DNA from 3 places in the Bacillus sp. BSL6 genome. Region 3 is predicted to be linked to each of the others. Evidence: riboswitches for the same ligand, from Rfam matches in the RefSeq annotation. Region 3 holds a riboswitch; each other region holds the start of a gene.
What was found. A riboswitch is a leader RNA that binds a small molecule or an ion and turns the genes downstream of it on or off. The one in region 3 is predicted to bind S-adenosylmethionine.
Positions count from the first base shown of each region.

Region 1: another riboswitch for S-adenosylmethionine. It lies ahead of metK (methionine adenosyltransferase); the one in region 3 lies ahead of metI (cystathionine gamma-synthase/O-acetylhomoserine thiolyase).
Region 2: another riboswitch for S-adenosylmethionine. It lies ahead of RCJ96_RS21810 (methionine ABC transporter ATP-binding protein); the one in region 3 lies ahead of metI (cystathionine gamma-synthase/O-acetylhomoserine thiolyase).

Region 1 is NZ_JAVGCW010000001.1:105,241-109,531, reverse strand. It holds gene RCJ96_RS00700 (hypothetical protein) at 123-302, shown strand; gene RCJ96_RS00695 (hypothetical protein) at 309-485, shown strand; gene RCJ96_RS00690 (GNAT family N-acetyltransferase) at 509-1,033, shown strand; gene metK (methionine adenosyltransferase) at 1,075-2,274, opposite strand; SAM riboswitch class I at 2,444-2,565, opposite strand; gene pckA (phosphoenolpyruvate carboxykinase (ATP)) at 2,794-4,291, shown strand, end outside.
Region 2 is NZ_JAVGCW010000007.1:185,327-189,617, reverse strand. It holds gene pruA (L-glutamate gamma-semialdehyde dehydrogenase) at 1-951, shown strand, start outside; gene RCJ96_RS21820 (hypothetical protein) at 1,137-1,286, shown strand; gene RCJ96_RS21815 (cysteine hydrolase family protein) at 1,518-2,081, opposite strand; SAM riboswitch class I at 2,324-2,428, shown strand; gene RCJ96_RS21810 (methionine ABC transporter ATP-binding protein) at 2,552-3,571, shown strand; gene RCJ96_RS21805 (methionine ABC transporter permease) at 3,561-4,226, shown strand; gene RCJ96_RS21800 (MetQ/NlpA family ABC transporter substrate-binding protein) at 4,249-4,291, shown strand, end outside.
Region 3 is NZ_JAVGCW010000001.1:583,833-588,123, forward strand. It holds gene RCJ96_RS03215 (cysteine hydrolase family protein) at 1-240, opposite strand, end outside; gene metC (cystathionine beta-lyase) at 404-1,567, opposite strand; gene metI (cystathionine gamma-synthase/O-acetylhomoserine thiolyase) at 1,564-2,676, opposite strand; SAM riboswitch class I at 2,770-2,879, opposite strand; SAM riboswitch class I at 3,083-3,192, shown strand; gene RCJ96_RS03230 (bifunctional homocysteine S-methyltransferase/methylenetetrahydrofolate reductase) at 3,263-4,291, shown strand, end outside.

The DNA of each region.
Region 1 (4,291 bases), 480 kb from region 3:
AAAGGAAAATGCATTTTCTTCTACTCCTAGACTACACATCTTAAGCTACCCTTTATATTTTCTTTCTAATGGAATTCAATTTTAAAACTTGTACTAAAAAATAAATCGGAGGTCTACATATTATGGAACTTTATAAAAAATTAACAACAACATTCATCCTCTTATTTATCGCTTCCATCACTGTCGGCTTTTCTCTAAAAGGAGCAATCCCATACGCGACATTGGTGAGCATTATATTTGCGACACTATTTTTACTAAGCAGTGCTTTTTGCGCGGGCAAAGCACGTCAAATGAAAGGTTGATTACATATGTTCCAGAAGAAACCAATCCTTTGTAAATCATGTGAAAAGGAAATACAAACGTATGAAAAGGCTTGGATTCATATGCCATTTCCAGCAAGTGGCATGACGAATATGAGAAAGTATATTGAACTAGAAGGAGAGATTTATTGTAGCTCGTGTGTTGAAATAATGAACAAAAAATAGTAAATACAAAAGGGGGACTTACATTGTTTGAATCAAACCGTATCCAGTTACGAAAATTTTCCGAAGATGATATTCTAACATATTATAAATGGCATAATGATATAGACGTTATGAGTTCAACTACTCTCACTCTTGATAAATATTCCCTTCAAGACACAGAAAAACTTTGCCAACAATTTATTCATTCTTCGGACTCTAAAAGCTATATCATTGAAGAAAAAGCTACGCATCTTTCAATTGGTATTACTTCTTTAATTCATATTGATTCGTATAATCGAAACGCTGAATGTATTATTGATATTGGTAACAAGGATTACTGGGGGCAAGGTTATGGGAAGGAAGCTTTCACCTTATTATTGGATTATGCATTTTTAGAATTAAATTTACATCGCCTTTCTTTACGAGTATTTTCTTTTAACGATAGAGCAATTAAATTATATAAATCGCTCGGTTTTCAACATGAAGGAACTTGTAAAGAAGCTATATTCCGCAATGGCACTTGGCATGACATTGAACTCTTCGCTTTATTCCAACGTAATTATATATAAAAAAAGCTTTGCGCTCACTGCGCAAAGCTTTTTTTCATATATTATAGACCAGCTTGCTCTTTTAAAGCTGCAGCTTTGTCTGTACGTTCCCATGATAGATCTACATCAGTACGTCCGAAGTGGCCGTAAGCTGCTGTTTGTTTGTAAATTGGGCGACGTAAGTCTAGCATTTTAATAATACCAGCTGGGCGAAGATCGAAGTTGTTACGAACTAGTTCTACTAGTACGTCTTCAGATACTTTACCAGTGCCGAATGTATCAACTGAAATTGATACTGGTTGCGCTACACCGATTGCGTATGCAAGTTGTACTTCTGCTTTTTCAGCAAGACCAGCTGCTACGATGTTTTTCGCAACATAACGAGCTGCATATGCTGCAGAACGGTCAACTTTCGTTGCATCTTTACCAGAGAATGCACCGCCACCGTGGCGAGCGTATCCACCGTAAGTATCAACGATGATTTTACGTCCTGTTAAACCAGCATCACCTTGTGGTCCACCAATTACGAAGCGGCCAGTTGGGTTAATGAAGAATTTCGTTTCTCCATCGATTAATTCTGCTGGTACTACAGCTTTAATTACGTGCTCTTTTAAGTCGCGATCGATTTCTTCCCATGTAACATCTGGGTGATGTTGTGTAGAAATTACGATAGTATCAACACGTACTGGTTTACCATTTTCATCATACTCAACTGTAACTTGCGTTTTTCCATCCGGACGTAGGTATGATAATGTATCATTTTTACGTACTTCAGTTAAACGGCGAGCTAATTTGTGAGCAAGCGAGATTGGAAGTGGCATTAACTCTTGTGTTTCATTACATGCGAAACCAAACATTAAACCTTGGTCTCCTGCACCAATTGCCTCAATCTCAGCGTCAGTCATTTGACCTTCGCGTGCTTCTAGCGCTTGGTCAACACCCATAGCGATGTCAGCAGATTGCTCATCGATAGATGTTAAAACTGCACAAGTTTCTGCATCGAATCCGTATTTTGCGCGTGTGTAACCAATGCCTTGAATTGTTTCACGAACGATTTTTGGAATATCTACGTAAGTAGAAGTCGTAATTTCCCCCGCTACCAATACTAAACCAGTTGTTACAGTTGTTTCACAAGCTACACGTGCATTTGCGTCTTTTGATAAGATCGCATCTAAAATTGAATCAGAAATTTGGTCACAAATTTTATCTGGATGTCCTTCAGTTACAGACTCAGATGTGAACAGATGACGTTTTTTTGTCATGTGGTAAACCTCCCTACAGTAATTGTATATATTGTACGGAACTCATCCTTAATTTGCCACAGATTGCGACATACATTTATTCTCCCACACAAGCATACAGAAAAACCTTTCCTACATAATAGAGAGGAAAGGTTTAATTTGCTACTTGCATACTGCTTTTTGCCCTTCGCTCTTATCGTTCGAGACCTGTAGCCTCGCACAGGTTTTAGCACCTATTCACCTGTATTTACCACTACAAGTGAGGTTGCTGGGCTTCATCGGGCCTGTCCCTCCGCCAGCTCGGGATAAGAGAGTATCCGTCCCAACCTATACTAAAGAAATGATATTCATTTGTCAATTAATATTCACATTTTCGTGAAAGTTTTTCTCAATGCGCCTAAAATGAAATATTAATAAGGAAATAATGTATTCACACAAACAAAAAGAAATAAATAGTATACATTATTTATATAATTGTGTTATACTCTTGTTGGGGATTACGAGAAATATTTCATTAAATGAAAAGGATGGTATATAAATATGAGTACTGTGAATGTCCAAATTGGTTTACACGAATTATTGAACGGAAGCAATGCACAGATTCAACTAAGTGTTCCGCAATTAGTGGAAAAAGTATTAATGCGAAATGAAGGGAAATTAACTTCGACTGGTGCCGTTTCTGCTTCAACTGGAAAATATACAGGACGTTCTCCTAAAGATAAATTTATTGTGAAAGAAGCATCGGTTGCTGACAAAATTGCTTGGGGAGCAGTAAACCAACCGATTTCTGAAGAACATTTTAATAAATTATATACGAAAGTTTTAGAATACTTAAAAGAGAAAGAAGAGTTATTCGTCTTCAAAGGATTTGCAGGCGCTGACCGCAATTACCGCCTACCAATTCAAGTTATTAATGAATATGCATGGCACAATTTATTTGTACATCAACTATTCATTCGTCCAACTGAAGAAGAATTAACAACTCATGAATCAGAGTTCACAATTGTTTCTGCACCGAATTTCAAAGCTGATCCAGCTGTTGACGGTACAAACTCTGAAGCATTCATTATGGTTTCATTCGAAAAACGTATCGTACTAATTGGTGGTACAGAATACGCTGGAGAAATGAAAAAATCAATCTTCTCTATTATGAACTTCTTATTACCTGAACAAGATATTCTTTCTATGCATTGCTCTGCAAACGTAGGTGAAGAAGGCGATGTAGCATTATTCTTCGGTTTATCTGGAACAGGTAAAACAACATTATCTGCTGATCCAAACCGTAAATTAATCGGTGATGATGAGCACGGTTGGTCTGATAACGGTGTATTCAATATTGAAGGCGGTTGCTACGCGAAATGTGTAAACCTTTCTCACGAGAAAGAACCACAAATTTTCGATGCAATCACATTTGGATCTGTTTTAGAAAACGTTATCATTAATGACCAAACGCGTATCGCAGACTATAACGATACTACTTTAACAGAAAATACTCGTGCTGCATACCCTATGCATGCGATCGACAATATCGTACTGCCAAGTGTTGCAGGACACCCAAATACAATTATCTTCTTAACTGCTGATGCATCTGGCGTATTGCCTCCAATCAGTAAGTTATCAAAAGAACAAGCTATGTATCACTTCTTAAGTGGTTACACTAGTAAACTAGCAGGAACAGAGCGCGGTGTTACATCTCCGCAAGCAACATTCTCAACTTGCTTCGGTTCACCATTCTTACCACTTGATGCATCTCGCTATGCTGAAATGCTTGGTGAGAAAATCGAGAAACACGATGCGAAAGTATTCTTAGTAAACACTGGCTGGACTGGTGGCGAATACGGCGTTGGTAAACGTATGAACTTAGGTTACACTCGTGCAATGATTCAAGCAGCATTAAGCGGTGAACTTGCGAAAACTGAAACAGCTAAACATGACATCTTCGGTCTTGAAGTTCCACTTCACGTACCAGGTGTACCTGACGAAGTGTTAATGCCTGAACAAACTTGGGCTGATAAAGCTGCATATAAAGCTAAAGCAA
Region 2 (4,291 bases), on a different contig from region 3:
AACACAGTATTACTAAAACCAGCTAGTACAACTCCTGTAGTAGCAGCGAAATTCATGGAAGTATTAGAAGAAGCTGGCTTACCAGCTGGCGTAGTAAACTTCGTACCAGGTAATGGTTCTGAAGTTGGTGACTACTTAGTAGATCACCCTCGTACACGTTTCATTAGCTTCACTGGATCTCGTGATGTAGGTATCCGTATTTATGAGCGCGCAGCGAAAGTAAACCCAGGCCAAATTTGGTTAAAACGCGTTATCGCTGAAATGGGCGGTAAAGATACAATCGTTGTTGATAAAGAAGCAGATCTTGAATTAGCAGCTAAATCTATCGTTGCATCAGCATTCGGATTCTCAGGACAAAAATGTTCTGCATGTTCTCGTGCAGTAATCCACGAAGATGTATACGATCACGTATTAAATCGTGCTGTTGAATTAACGAAAGAATTAAAAGTTGCTAACCCAGCTGTATTAGGTACAAACATGGGTCCTGTTAATGACCAAGCTGCATTCGATAAAGTAATGAGCTATGTTGCAATTGGTAAAGAAGAAGGTAGAATTTTAGCAGGTGGCGAAGGAGACGATTCTAAAGGCTGGTTCATCCAACCAACAATCGTTGCTGACGTTGCAGAAGATGCTCGCCTAATGAAAGAAGAAATCTTCGGACCAGTAGTAGCATTCTGTAAAGCAAAAGACTTTGACCATGCACTTGCAATTGCAAACAATACAGAATACGGTTTAACAGGAGCAGTTATCTCTAACAACCGTGATCATATTGAAAAAGCACGTGAAGACTTCCACGTAGGTAACTTATACTTCAACCGTGGATGTACTGGTGCAATCGTAGGATACCAACCATTCGGTGGCTTTAACATGTCTGGTACAGACTCTAAAGCTGGTGGTCCTGACTACTTAGCGCTTCACATGCAAGCAAAAACTACTTCTGAAACTTTATAAGAAATAGTAGAAGAGATCTTCGCAGTCTGCGAAGATCTCTTTTTTTGAAAAATTTTTTATATGTGGATTAACATAGTAATCAGTAGAAAAACTAATAAAGTAATAAGGTTTACTTCAGCAAAATGAGGTATATTTATATTTGCTGAATAGATTCTCTTTAAAGACAAGAAAAGTAGGTGAACAAAGTGGGAAAATATCAATTGGATTACAAAGGTCAGGTAGCTGTCGCGAAGTTTCATGAAAAACAGACGCCTGTCAAATTTGATAAAAAGCAGCAAATTGAAAAATTGCGTGCGGAGTATTTGAAAAAGAAACAAAAACAAACAGATAAATAATAGGAGAAATTAGTTAATTTGCATTAAAAAACACTTACCATATATTACTATTTGGTAAGTGGAACTAGCTAAAACCTATTCATATCGGGATAAACATGTAAATAGAAATAAAACAATGAGAAAAGTTGACTTATTAGTCACATTTTTTTGTATTCATTTTAAGGATTTCCTGTATAATACAATTTGAAAGAAAATCTATGGTTTGACAAGAAACACTCTTTTCGGTTTTGCTCACTGAAGAGAGTGTTTTTTTGTAGCTAAAAACTCCTCTGTACTCATTACATTTGCATATACGCCATTTAAACTAGCTAAAATTGTATTATGAATATAAACAGCTGGTATCGTAGCATTCTTAAAAGAAAGATCTTTTGTCGCACAAGCATCATGTATAACAGTACATTGCAAGCCGAAATCAAAGGCAGCCCTTACGGTAGCATCAATACACATATGAGTCATCATCCCGCATATGACGAGGTGCTCAATCTTTAAACGTTGTAATTGCTCTAGAAGATCGGTTTCGCGAAAACTATTTGGATAATGTTTGAGTATAACGGTTTCTTCTTTAAGTGGGCGTACGCTTTCATGAATATGTACACCTTCTGTATTGGGTAGGAAAAAAGTAGCGTCCTCTTTTATTGCTACATGTTGGATATGAAAAATGGGTTCGTTTTTCTTTCTAAAGAGCTGTAGTAGCTGACTAGCATATGCGCTTGCTTCTGCTGGATTACGCAATTCCATCTTTCCATGTGGAAAATAATCATTTTGAATATCAACGAGTAAAAGAGCTGTTTTCATATATTTATCTTCCTCCGATTTCATATTCAAATAATGGTATTCAATTAGTAGAGAAGATTATCCTTTTAAAAAATATGCAAGAGGAGAAGTTTACATAACTTTAAAGGTTACTATTTTCTATTAAAATTTTCATCTGAAAATTTTAATAAAGAAATAATTAATATTTTTCTAAAAAATGTATTGACTCTTATTATTCTGAGTTCTATAATGAGAATTAATTAAACGACAATTAAATCGATACATTCTTATCCAGAGAGGTGGAGGGACTGGCCCTACGATACCTCAGCAACGGGTTTTTTAATACCGTGCTAACTCCAGCAAGCCTATAAGGGCTTGGAAGATGAGAAGATGTGAACGAGTACATATAAGTGCTCTCCTTCTTATCTTTATGTTTGATAAGAAGGAGAGCACTTTTTATTTTACCTCGAGAGCTCTACTTCAAGTTTTTACAGCATATAGGAGGGGAAAAAATGATTTCTTTTAATAATGTAAGTAAAGTATATGAATCAGGTGGGCAATCTGTTCATGCGGTGGAGGATGTAACGTTATCAGTTGAGAAAGGCGAAATTTTTGGCATTATTGGTTTTAGTGGCGCTGGAAAGAGTACATTATTACGCCTAGTAAACATGTTAGAGAGACCAACGGCAGGAACGATTTCAATAGATGATAAAGAGATTACATCATTATCGACGAAAGAATTACGGAAGCTAAGACAAAGAATCGGGATGATTTTTCAAAGCTTTAATTTATTTAATTCAAGAACAGTGTTTGGGAATATTGCTTATCCATTAAGGTTAGCAAAAGTACCAAAGAATGAGATAAAAGAAAGAGTAAATGAATTGCTGAAGTTTGTAGGGTTAGAAGATAAGGCAAACAATTACCCAGAGCAGCTATCAGGCGGACAAAAGCAGCGTGTAGGTATTGCTAGAGCACTTGCAACATCACCAGATATTCTTATATGTGATGAGGCAACATCAGCTTTAGATCCAGAAACAACGACAGAAATTCTAAACTTATTAAAGAAAGTAAATCGAGAATACAATTTAACAATTCTTCTTATTACACATGAAATGCATGTCGTGAAAGAAATTTGTCACCGTGTAGCTGTAATGGAAAAAGGAAAAGTTATTGAAGAAGGAAAACTGTTTGATGTTTTCACACAACCGAAAACAAAGACGACTCAAAACTTTGTACGTTCTGTTATTAATGATCATTTACCGGAAAGTGTTTTAGCGAAAATTCAAAATGGTGGTCAGATTTATCGCCTAACATTTACTGGTGAGGAAACAGGACAGCCGGTACTATCATATATCGCAAAAAACTATAATGTGGATGTAAATGTACTGTACGGAAATATTATTGAACTTCAAAATGTGCTATTTGGAAATCTTCTTGTAGAATTGCAAGGTGAACAGAGGGAAATTCAAAAAGCATTACAACATCTAAGACTGCAAGTGCAGCTGAAGGAGGTAGAAGCTCATGCGAGTTGATTGGAGTATATTTTGGCCGCGCATACTAGATGCGACGGGGGATACCCTCTTAATGGTAATTGTAACCCTTATATTCGCTACAATTCTTGGTATACCTCTAGGTTTACTTTTATATGTAACGAGAAAAGGAAACTTTTTAGAAAATAAATGGGTCTTTTCTATTCTTAATATCATTATTAATACAATTCGTCCGATTCCATTCATTATCTTCTTAGTAGCTTTAAGCCCGTTAACAAGAAGTGTTATCGGAACGACAATTGGAACAGCAGCAGCAATTTTTCCAATGACGTTAGTTGCATCAATTGGTATCGCTAGAATGGTTGAAACAAATCTTGTTTCTGTTCCGAAAGGGGTAATTGAAGCAGCGCAAGCGATGGGTGCTTCACCAATTAGAATTGTTTTTGAAATCCTTGTACCAGAAGCGTTAGCACCATTAATTTTAGGTGTTACATTTATGACAGTTGGTTTAATTGAATTTTCTGCAGTTGCTGGGCTTGTCGGTGGTGGCGGTCTTGGTGATTTAGCAATGACATATGGTTATCAACGTTTTGATACATCAGTTATGTTCGTAACGGTCGTTTTACTTATAATTCTCGTACAATTAGCTCAAAACTTAGGAAACTACTTTGCGAAAGTCTTTTTACGCAGATCATAAAAAGGAAGAGGGGGAAAAGAGAATGAAGAAGATTTTAGCATTTGCATTATCAGCAATTGTAGGAA
Region 3 (4,291 bases):
TACAAAAAAATCTTGTTTTTGAACATCTAAATCTGAATGAATAGCCCAAAGGTCTTTTTCAGGTACTAAATCATCGTCACAATGTTGAACGAAAAGAATTGGTTTATTTGATTTTCTGTATGAAGAAATTCTTTTATTTACTTTTGTAAGTAAATTTTGTAAATTAAATAAATGCTCCTCACTATAACATACTCCATTTTGTAAATCGATAACGATTAAAACATCTGCACATGTATCCATTATTTTTGCCCCTTTTTTACTTCTTAATATATCAATTAATTCATTACTTGGAAATAGATAGTGATCTGTCATTTTTTTTATGAATTATACGAAGGGTTGACAAATATACTTATCAGCGTAAAAAAGAAGATATGATAACTTAATTTCATATCTTCTCTGCTCTCTATGCATTTACAGGCTCTTCTACATAAGAAAGGGCATTTTCAAAATCGGATATTAAATCGTCAACATTTTCAAGACCGACGGATAGCCGAAGTAATGAATTTGAAATCCCTCTTTCATCACGAGCTTCTTGCGATAGTGCTGCATGTGACATTTTAGCTGGGTAGGAAAGGATCGATTCGACAGCCCCTAAACTAACTGCAAAGACAGGTAATTTTACTTTTGATAAAAATTGGCGAAGTGCGTCTTCTGATTGTAAAGTGAAAGATAGGACAGCTCCTGCTGATGTAGCTTGAGATTGTTGAATGTGAAATCCAAGATGTGTTTGTAATCCTGGATAATAGACATTTTGAACTTTAGCGTGCTCTTGTAAATAGTGTGCAATTTTATTGGCATTAGCAGCTGAATGCTCAAGACGTACATGCAATGTTTTTAGACCACGAAGTACGAGAGAACAATCTTGCGGGCCTAGAATAGCGCCGAATGAATTTTGTAAAAAGCCAAGTTTTTGGGCGAGATCGGTATCTTTTACAACTGCTAATCCGGCAGTAACATCACTATGACCGGCAATGAATTTTGTGGCACTATGAAGAACGACATCAGCGCCAAGGTCAAGTGGTTTCTGGAATAATGGTGTCAAAAATGTATTATCAACAAAAGTAAGGGCGCCAATAGATTTTGCAAGTTTAGAAACAGCACGAATATCTGTCACTTTTAAAAGTGGATTGGAAGGTGTTTCTACATAAAAGAGTTTTGTATTTGGCTTAATGTTTTGCTTTATTTCTTCTAAATTGGTCATATCAACAAATGTATGTGAAACACCGTAACGGGAGAGAACTTCAGTTATCATTCGATAAGTTCCTCCGTATACGTCTTCTGAAATGAGTACGTGATCACCTTGTGAAAGGAGGAGGAATGCAGTAGAAATCGCTGCAATTCCTGATGCGAAGGCAAATCCTTTTGTTCCGCCTTCTAATAAAGCAATGATGTCTTCAAGAGCTTCACGAGTTGGATTGCCTGACCTGCTATAGTCATATTTCCCGAACGTATCTACATCAAATTGGTGAAATGTTGATGTGTTATAGATGGGAACGTTAACAGCTCCTGTTTGCGAGTCATGTTTATATTGGTTGTGCAGTAAGAGTGTATCTATAGAATAACTCATATTCTTACACCTTCTTTTACAAGTTTAATGGCTTGCTTTAAGTCTTGAATTAAATCGTTACTATTTTCAATACCAACGGAAAATCGAAGAAGACGATTACATACACCGTTTGCTGTTCTAATTTCTTCAGGAATATCAGCGTGTGTTTGTGTTGCTGGATATGTCATTAAACTTTCAACACCACCGAGACTTTCGGCAAATGTAATTAAGGATAAAGATTGTAAGAATGGATTAATCCATGTTTCATCTTTCAGACGAAACGAGATCATGCCGCCTCTTCCAGGATAAAATACATCTGTCACCCCATCCTCATCATTTAAATAAGCAACAACTGCTTTTGCATTTTCTTCATGTTGTCTCATGCGAAGCGCTAACGTTTTCATACCACGAATTAATAGCCATGAGTCAAATGGACTTAAGACTGCACCAGAGGCATTATGATAATGAGCGATTTCCTCACAAAGTTCCTTTCCTTTTGCAACGACAAGTCCGCTTAGTACATCGTTATGACCACCTAAATATTTCGTTGCACTATGAAGTACGATATCGGCACCTTCTGTTAATGGCTGCTGTATATAAGGTGTGTAGAATGTGTTGTCTACAATAAGAAGTAGTCCGTGTCTTTTCGCTACAGTTGCAACAGCGGCAATATCGGTAACTTGCATTAATGGATTAGTTGGAGTTTCTATGAAAATAGCCTTCGTTTTCGTTGTGATGGCTTGCTCAATTTGTTTAATAGATTGTGTATTTACGTATCTACATCGAACGTTCCACTTTTTTTCGTGCTCAGAAAATAATCGATAAGTGCCACCGTATAAATCTTCGGAAACAATAAGTTCGTCTCCAGAGCGGAATAGGGAAAGGACAAGAAGAACGGCTGCCATCCCTGAACTACAGGCATAACCTTGTTCACCGCATTCTAAGTCTGCGATTGCCTGTTCTAATAGGCCGCGCGTTGGATTTCCAGTTCGTGAATAATCAAATCCAGTAGATTTACCAATTCCTTCGTGACGATAAGCAGTTGAAAAATAAACAGGTGGATTAACAGTTCCTGTTGTAGTTTCACTCCGGTTTCCGATTTGCGCTAATTTTGTTTCGATAGTTGACATGTGAAAATTCCTCCTTTTTAAATTGAACCATTAGTTGAATATAAAATAAAAAAGCCTTCTAAGAAGAAGGCTTTCGGTTTGAATAGAGTCTTCTTCTCATCTGTCAAATCTTTCACAATTTGCTGGAATTAGCACCTTATTAACAAATGTTAATGGTTGCTGAGGCGTCATAGGGCCAGTCCCTCTACCTCTCTAGATAAGAATGTTCGTATGAAATTTTATTATGTTTTTAACTTTACAACAAAAGATAATTGAATTGCAACTTTATTTTAAATAATTTTTATTTTTCCGCAAGTGTCATTGACTTTTGTATTTGTGCGTGCTAAATTTATAAAAAAATTAACAAACATTGTTAAAAGGGGAACGCATTTCCTTTTAGCTACATAAATAAAATAATAAAGACAAACTCTTATTGAGAGCGGTGGAGGGAAAGGCCCTGTGAAACCCGGCAACCTTCAAACGAAATGTTTGAAACGGTGCTAATACCTGCAAAACGAATGTTTTGCATAATAAGAGGAGGATCGATTATGTCCCCCTCTTCAAAGTGAAGAGGGGGTTTTTATATTGATAGAAATGAGGGAGATTTGTGAAATTACTAGATTTATTATCAAAAGGAATTGTAATAGGTGATGGTGCGGTTGGGACGTTATTACATTCACATGGTTTGCAAAGTAGTTTTGAAGAATTGAATATATCTGATCCAGATTTAATTGTATCGATTCATAAGCAATATGTAGCGGCTGGGGCAGATGTGATTCAAACAAATACGTACGGAGCAAATGAAGCGAAATTACGTATGTATGGATTAGAAAATCAAGTTACTGAAATTAATAGAGCGGCAGTAAAACTGGCGAAAGCATCTGTTACAGACAGAAATGCAATTTTAGGCACAATTGGTGGTATGAAACATATCGGGGCGGTTACGACAACTGATATGGAGCGAGAATTTATGTTACTGGAACAGGCAAGTGCATTATTAGAAGAACAGGTTGATGGACTGCTATTAGAGACTTTTTATGATGAGTTTGAATTACTTCATGCTGTCCAGGTGTTACGAAAAGAAACAAATATTCCAATTGTAGCGCAATTGGCGTTACATGAGGCGGGTACGACTCAAAATGGAAATGATGTAAATGAAATATTAAAACAGCTTTTAGATTACGGTGCAAATGTTGTTGGATTGAACTGCCAACTAGGGCCACTTCATATGACGGAAGCTCTTAAAATGATATCGATTCCGAAAAATGGTTACTTGTCAGCATATCCAAATGCAGGTCTCCCAAATTATGTAGAGGGACGATACGTATATGAGGGAAGTCCAGCTTATTTTGAAGCGATGACACCGAAATTTATTGAGCAAGGTATTCGGTTATTGGGCGGTTGTTGTGGCACGACTCCAGAACATATTGAAAGTATGAAACGTGCTACTCTAAATGTTACGCCTGTAATAGAAAAGGATACGGTTCAAAGACCGAAAGTAGTTCATACACATGAGAAACGTTCAAAAGCTCATGTCACTTTAGCAGAGAAAGCAAAAAAACAAACGACCGTAGTAGTGGAATTAGATCCACCAAAAACGTTAGATACGCAGCGGTTTTTTGAAGGCGCAAGAGCA